2 regions of the Ruegeria sp. L12 genome follow, and region 1 is predicted to be linked to the other one. Evidence: riboswitches for the same ligand, from Rfam matches in the RefSeq annotation. Region 1 holds a riboswitch; the other holds the start of a gene.
The links. A riboswitch is a leader RNA that binds a small molecule or an ion and turns the genes downstream of it on or off. The one in region 1 is predicted to bind thiamine pyrophosphate.

Region 1 (3,404 bases):
CGTGGAGCCCGCGGCAATCAATGGCATTTTCAAGCCGCGCGGGGGCGAGTTTGCGGTGAAACACAACCCCTCGATCCTTCAGGTCGCGGCATAAATCCAGCATGGCCTGTCGGGGGTCGAGATGGGCCTCGTCCGTGAAATGCAGGCCCCTGCTGAACCCGTGTAGATCAGGCTCTAACATGGCGATATCGCCGTTACTGACCTCTTGAAACCCGCGCGTACGACGAGCAAAGCGGCGCAAGTCCGGCAGGTCACGGGGATTAGCCACAACCAGCGTGCCACATTGATGCACCTGCGTGCGGGCAGTCCACCAGTCGATGGCCATCTGCCCCAATCGCAACACCGGTTCTTCGGCGTTTTCGAATTCGCACCAGCGGGCCAGCATCCCCCCGGCCCACCAGGAACAGCCATGCGGACCCGGTGGGCCGCCCGGATCATACACCTGCACCTGCGCCCCGCGCGAAACCAGTTCACTGGCCACTGCCAGACCGGCGACACCTGCCCCGATGACGGACCAGACCATCACGCGGGCCAGACCCGGTAAAAGTGATGTACCGGCCCGTGGCCCCGACCGATCTTCAGATCATCCGCCGCCGAGATTGCGCCCTGCAGATAGCCATGCGCCTGCGCGACAGCATCCACGAGCGTGAGGTCCCGGGCCAGACCAGCAGCTATCGAAGAGGACAGAGTGCAGCCGGTGCCATGGGTGTTTCTGGTCTCCTGCCGCGGTGCCTTGAATTCATAGACCGGCCCCGAGGCTTCGATCAGCAGATCGCGGCAAACATCCCCGGTGCCATGCCCCCCCTTCATCAGAACAGATTTCGCGCCCAACGCACACAGCGCCCGACCCTGAGCATTCATGTCTTCAGGCGTCTCAGCTGAGGGTCGATCGAGCAACCGCGCGGCCTCGGGCAGGTTCGGGGTCAGCACCGTCGCGCGCGGCAACAGAAGCTCTCGCAACGTCTGAACCGCCTCATCCGCCAGCAGAGCATCCCCTGATTTGGCAGTCATGACCGGATCGAGCACGATAGGACCTTCGAAACCAGAAGTTGCATCCGCCACCGCCTGAATGATGTCAGGTGTGGCCAGCATGCCGATCTTGATCGCCCGCACATCAAGATCACCGAGGACTGCATTGATCTGTGCTGTGATCACATCCAATGGGATGCCATGCACGGCTGTCACGGCTCGGGTGTTTTGCGCGGTCACAGCTGTTATGACACTGGCGCCATAAACGCCCAAAGCTGACATGGCCTTCAAATCGGCCTGTATTCCCGCCCCGCCGCCACTGTCGGATCCGGCGATTGTCAACGCAATAGGTGCCATCCGTGTGCTCCATCTGTTTGAGGGCAACGGGGGCATGGAAAACGTCTGATTTGTTGAGACCGTTCCCTACGCCGGTATTGCCCGGATCAGGTTCGATGGGTTGATGCAACAGCACCTCTCAGCCCCTTCATCAGGGCACCCCAACGGTTGGCGCGGAACATCTCAGGGAAGGAGGAAAGACGCAAGGTGTTTTTTGCGAGGCTCTGCCTCGCGCTCCGGGATATTTTTGGCCAGATGAAGCAGGGGATCCCAACTTCATCTGGCTATAAATATCTCGGGGGAGTCGCCCAAAGGGCGGCGGGGACTGAGCCCCCTTGGTGCGGTATCAGCCTTTCATACCGTCCCAGAAGGATTTGACGGAAGAGAAAAAGCTTTTTGATTCCGGGTGGTTGTCTTCGCCCAGATCGTCAAACTCGCGCAGCAGTTCTTTCTGGCGGCTGGTCAGATTGACCGGCGTTTCAACAGCCAGTTCAATGAACATGTCACCGATGCCGCCTCCTCGTAGGGCCGGCATGCCTTTGCCGCGCAGGCGCATCTGGCGGCCTGACTGGCTGCCGGCCGGGATTTGGACGCGGCCGCGGCCACCGTCGATGGTGGGCACCTCGATTGACCCGCCCAGCGCAGCCTTGGCCATGCTGACCGGCACGCGGCAATAAAGGTTCACGCTGTCGCGTTCGAACAGCTTGTGGTCGGACACTTCGACGAAGATATAAAGATCACCCGGAGGGCCGCCGCGCATTCCGGCCTCGCCCTCGCCCGCCAAACGGATGCGGGTGCCGGTCTCGACACCGGCAGGGATGTTGACCGACAGGGCGCGCTCTTTTTCGACGCGACCGGCGCCACCACAGGATTTACAGGGGTTCTTGATGATCTGCCCCAGACCGGAACAGGTCGGGCAGGTGCGCTCAACGGTGAAAAAGCCCTGCTGCGCGCGAACCTTACCCATCCCCGAACAGGTCGGGCAGGCGGTGGGTTCGACGCCACCTTCGGTCCCTGTACCTTCACAGGACGAACAGGCCACCGCCGTGGGCACATTGATGGTTTTCTGCAGGCCAGCATAGGCCTCTTCCAGCGTCACCCGCAGGTTGTAGCGCAGGTCAGATCCGCGTGCGGCACGGCGTCCGCCGCCGCCCCGCTGACCGCCCATGAAGTCGCCGAACAGATCGTCGAACACATCCGAGAACGCGCTTGAGAAATCGCCCTGCCCAAAGCCACCGCCGGGACGACCACCGCCGCCGCCCATGCCGTTTTCGAAGGCGGCGTGGCCAAAGCGATCATAGGCGGCTTTTTTGTCGGCATCGCGCAGCACGTCATAGGCCTCGTTGGCCTCTTTGAACTGCGACTCGGCATCAGGATTGTCCTTGTTGCGATCAGGATGCAATTCCTTGGCTTTCTTGCGAAAGCCCTTCTTGATCTCATCCGCAGAAGCGCCCTTGGACACACCGAGCACTTCGTAATAGTCGCGTTTGGACATCAGTTCTTCCTTCTGCCTCAACGTAATTGGGCCGGCCCGGCAACCGGACCGGCCCAAATTGGCCCGGTTACCCGTTAGTTACGCTTGTCGTCGTCCAGATCTTCGAACTCGGCGTCGACAATGTCATCTTCACCCGGCGCTGCGTCGGCGGCTGCGGGCTCATCTTCGCCCTCTTCCGCTTGCGCCTTGTAGATCGCCTCACCCAGTTTCATGGCCGCCTCAGTGACGTTCTGGATGCCCGACTTGATCTTGTCGGCATTATCCGATTCCAGCTCATCCTTGAGCGCGGCAACCGCCAGTTCGATCGCTTCGACGGTCGACGGATCGACCTTGTCGCCATGTTCCTCGATCGATTTCTCGGTCGCGTGGACAAGGCTTTCGGCCTGGTTTTTGGCTTCGACCAGCTCTTTGCGGGCCTTGTCTGCCTCGGCGTTTTCCTCGGCGTCCTTGACCATCTTTTCGATGTCGTCATCCGACAGACCGCCCGAGGCCTGAATGGTGATCTTCTGCTCTTTGCCGGTGCCTTTGTCCTTGGCCGAAACCGAGACAATGCCGTTGGCATCGATATCAAAAGTCACCTCGATCTGAGGCATACCGCGCGGTG
Region 2 (3,404 bases), on a different contig from region 1:
GCCAGACGGCGCGAACCGGGCAGCGCCTCTTCGGACAACATCAGTTCCAGTTCCAGCGTCTCGCCATCCTTGGTCCAGCCGCCGCCGGATTGTTCCCACCCGGCCTCGGCCAGCAGCGCCTTGGCGCCTTCGATGTCGCGGGTCGGCACCTCGTTTTGCGAGCCGCTTTCCGGGATCACGCCGGGGAAGACGTTGTTGATTGGATCGGCGAAGCCTTCATACAGCACCGCCACGATGGCGTTGCGGTCGATGGAATGCGAGATCGCCTTGCGCACCCGCGCATCCTGCAGCTTGGGCGATTTCGGCGAGAAGGTCAGTGACACGCCGGTCGTGCCCTGCTCGGCCACGACGGTGGCGTCCCCGGCCTTTTCCATCGCCCGCGCCCGACGCGGCGACAGGGGCGACACCCAGTCACCGCCGATCACGTCCAGATCGCCCGAGCGCAACCCGTTCGAGCGCGACAGCTCATCGGGCACCACTTTCAGCTCGACGGCTTCAAAGGCAGGCGCGTCGCCCCAGTAATTCCGGTTCGGCACCAGCTTGGTGCCTGCGTTGTCATTTTCGATCACCATCCACGGGCCGGTGCCTACGGGCGCGGTCTGATTGCCATCCGCATTCGCCGCGTTGGGCGACAGGAAGCGCACGATGGTCAGTTCCAGCAAGGCAACGGGAACCGGGCGTTTCAGGTTGATGATCAGCCAGTGCGAGCCTTCGGTCTCTATCGATTCCATCGCGTCGGAGACGCCGATCCAGCTGAAATCGTCCTTGCCCATCCAACGTTCCAGATTCCATTTCGCCACCTCGGCGTCGAAATCGGCCCCGTCGCTGAACTTGACCCCTTCACGAAGCTTGAAGGTCAGGGTCTTACCATCGTCGGATTCGCTCCGTTCGGTGGCCAGACCGGGCTGCAATCAATTTCGCTTCCATCCCGGGTCGCTATGCTTACTTGCGCTTGCCAACTGCGCGGCAAACCTATTCAAGAACGGCTATTGCGTCCAACCCTAACTTTTATAGTTACATTAAATGATAATATGTCTATACATTTTTATATGTATTGAAGAAACTAAAGGTGCCAATGGGTTGTGGATACAGCCGTGTCCGTTCTGAAGGGGATCTGTTGCGGTGGCTTGAGTCGGTCGCGTCGATTCAGGGTCGAATCTCGTCAGCCGGATTCGCGCTTCGCTTCCGAGATCCGACGGGTGTCATACGCGCGGATATATAGATGGTTTTGGCTGCCCCCTGATACAATCCAATTCCGACCAGCAAAGACTGGCACAAAAGACCGAGAATCCGGTTGTCTTTTGATCCGTTCCCACCTAGTCAAGCCCTTACCTCGGGGTGCGTGATCAATACGCTGAGATGCCATCGGCGAACCCGTTGAACCTGAACCGGCTAGAACCGGCGGAGGGAAAGGTGACGGTTCATCCATCCTTGCCCTCTCGTCGCAATGGAGGATGACATGAAACATCTGCTGATTGCTGCGGGATTTCTGAGTGCAACAACGGCCGTGGCGGCCGACAAGCCTCAGCTGACCGTTTATACCTATGACAGCTTTGTCTCGGATTGGGGTCCGGGCCCCAAAGTAGAAGAAGCGTTCGAGGCAGTCTGTGACTGCGACCTGAACCTTGTCGGCGTCGAGGACGGCGCTGCGCTGCTGTCGCGTATCCGGCTTGAGGGCGAAAACTCGGACGCCGATGTGGTGCTGGGGCTGGATACGAACCTGATCACCGCAGCCAAGGAAACCGGTCTGTTTGCACCAAGCCCGATTGCCGCCGACTACGCGCTGCCCATCGAATGGTCGGATGACGTGTTTGCCCCGTATGACTGGGGATATTTTGCCTTTGTCCATAATGCGGATGCCGGCGCACCTGCGAATTTCCGTGAACTGGCCGATGGCGACTCCAAGATCATCATTCAGGACCCACGCTCATCCACGCCCGGTCTGGGTCTGTTGTTATGGGTCAAGGCGGCTTATGGCGATGAAGCGCCGGAAATCTGGGCCGGTCTTTCCGACAATATCGTGACCGTGACCAAGGGCTGGTCCGAAGCCTATGGTCTGTTCCTTGAGGGTGAGGCGGATATGGTACTCAGCTATACCACGTCGCCCGCCTATCACCTGATTGCCGAAGAAGATGCCAGTAAAGCGGCTGCCGCGTTTGACGAAGGCCACTACATGCAGGTGGAAGTTGCAGCCAAACTGGCTGGAACAGATCAGTCAGAACTGGCGGATCAGTTCCTGCGATTCATGGTCTCGGATGCGTTTCAGCAGATCATTCCAACCACCAATTGGATGTATCCGGCGGTGACCCCGGCGTCCGGTTTGCCGGATGGGTTCGACACGCTGATCAAACCAGAAAAATCGCTGCTGTATTCTCCGGAAGAGGCCGCGGTGGCACGTGATCAGGCGCTTGCGGAATGGCTGGGCGCGCTCAGCCAGTAAGTCCCTGGCCAGGTATCGGTGCGGCGACTCTGGTCGCTGCACTGATCCTTGGGACTCTGGCCGCTGTTGCGCTGCGGGCTGATACGGCCGGTGGGTTCGGCCCGGCGGATTGGGTGGCTTTGCGTTTCACACTTGTGCAGGCGGTTTTGTCTGCCCTGTTCAGTGTCGCATTGGCGATACCGGTGGCACGCGCGCTGGCCCGGCGGCGATTTCCGGGGCGGCGTGCCCTGATCGCGCTGTTGGGTGCACCGTTTATTCTGCCGGTTATCGTGGCGATCTTTGGGTTGTTGCAGGTCTTTGGCCGCGCGGGGTGGATTTCGGATGTCCTGGGCCTCTTTGGTCTGCCGCCGATACGGATCTACGGGTTGCATGGCGTTGTGTTGGCGCATGTGTTCTTCAACCTGCCGCTGGCCACGCGTCTGGTCTTGCAGGCGTGGCAGGAAATCCCTGCTGAGAGGTTTCGTCTGGCCGCGCAACTGGGCTGTGACAGCAGAACGATGTTCCGCCTGATCGAATTGCCGATGCTCAAGCGGATTCTGCCTGGCGTGCTGGCGGTGATCTTTGCGATTTGCCTGACCAGCTTTGCCGTCGCCCTGACCTTGGGTGGGGGACCGCGCGCCACGACCATCGAACTGGCGATCTATCAGTCCTTTACCTATGAATTCGACTTGGGCCGGGCGGCGCTGTTGTCTGCGCTGCAACTGGCCCTGACAGCCGCTGCTGCCTTTGCCGCACTGAGGTTTTCGCGCGGCGACGGCTTCGGAAGTGGGCTGGATCGACCCATTCGCCGCTGGGACGGTGGCGCGCCCCTGTTCGATGGGTTCTGGATCATCGCTGCGACGGCCTTTCTGCTTTTGCCACTGGCAGCTGTAGTGATTTCCGGAGCTTCGGGCATTTTCGAGATGCCAGTTTTGGTTTTCCGTGCGGCATTGATTTCGATCCTTGTCGCCATCGCCAGCACGAT

Region 2: another riboswitch for thiamine pyrophosphate. It lies ahead of thiB (thiamine ABC transporter substrate binding subunit); the one in region 1 lies ahead of thiD (bifunctional hydroxymethylpyrimidine kinase/phosphomethylpyrimidine kinase).

What each region holds. Positions count from the first base shown of each region.
Region 1 is NZ_JBQFMH010000004.1:146,507-149,910, reverse strand. Features, by position in the region: gene ACR0K9_RS08455 (FAD-dependent oxidoreductase) at 1-526, opposite strand, end outside; gene thiD (bifunctional hydroxymethylpyrimidine kinase/phosphomethylpyrimidine kinase) at 523-1,326, opposite strand; TPP riboswitch at 1,373-1,479, opposite strand; gene dnaJ (molecular chaperone DnaJ) at 1,652-2,800, opposite strand; gene dnaK (molecular chaperone DnaK) at 2,875-3,404, opposite strand, start outside.
Region 2 is NZ_JBQFMH010000006.1:66,524-69,927, forward strand. Features, by position in the region: gene ACR0K9_RS11330 (ABC transporter substrate-binding protein) at 1-911, opposite strand, end outside; TPP riboswitch at 1,325-1,428, shown strand; gene thiB (thiamine ABC transporter substrate binding subunit) at 1,460-2,440, shown strand; gene ACR0K9_RS11340 (thiamine/thiamine pyrophosphate ABC transporter permease ThiP) at 2,416-3,404, shown strand, end outside.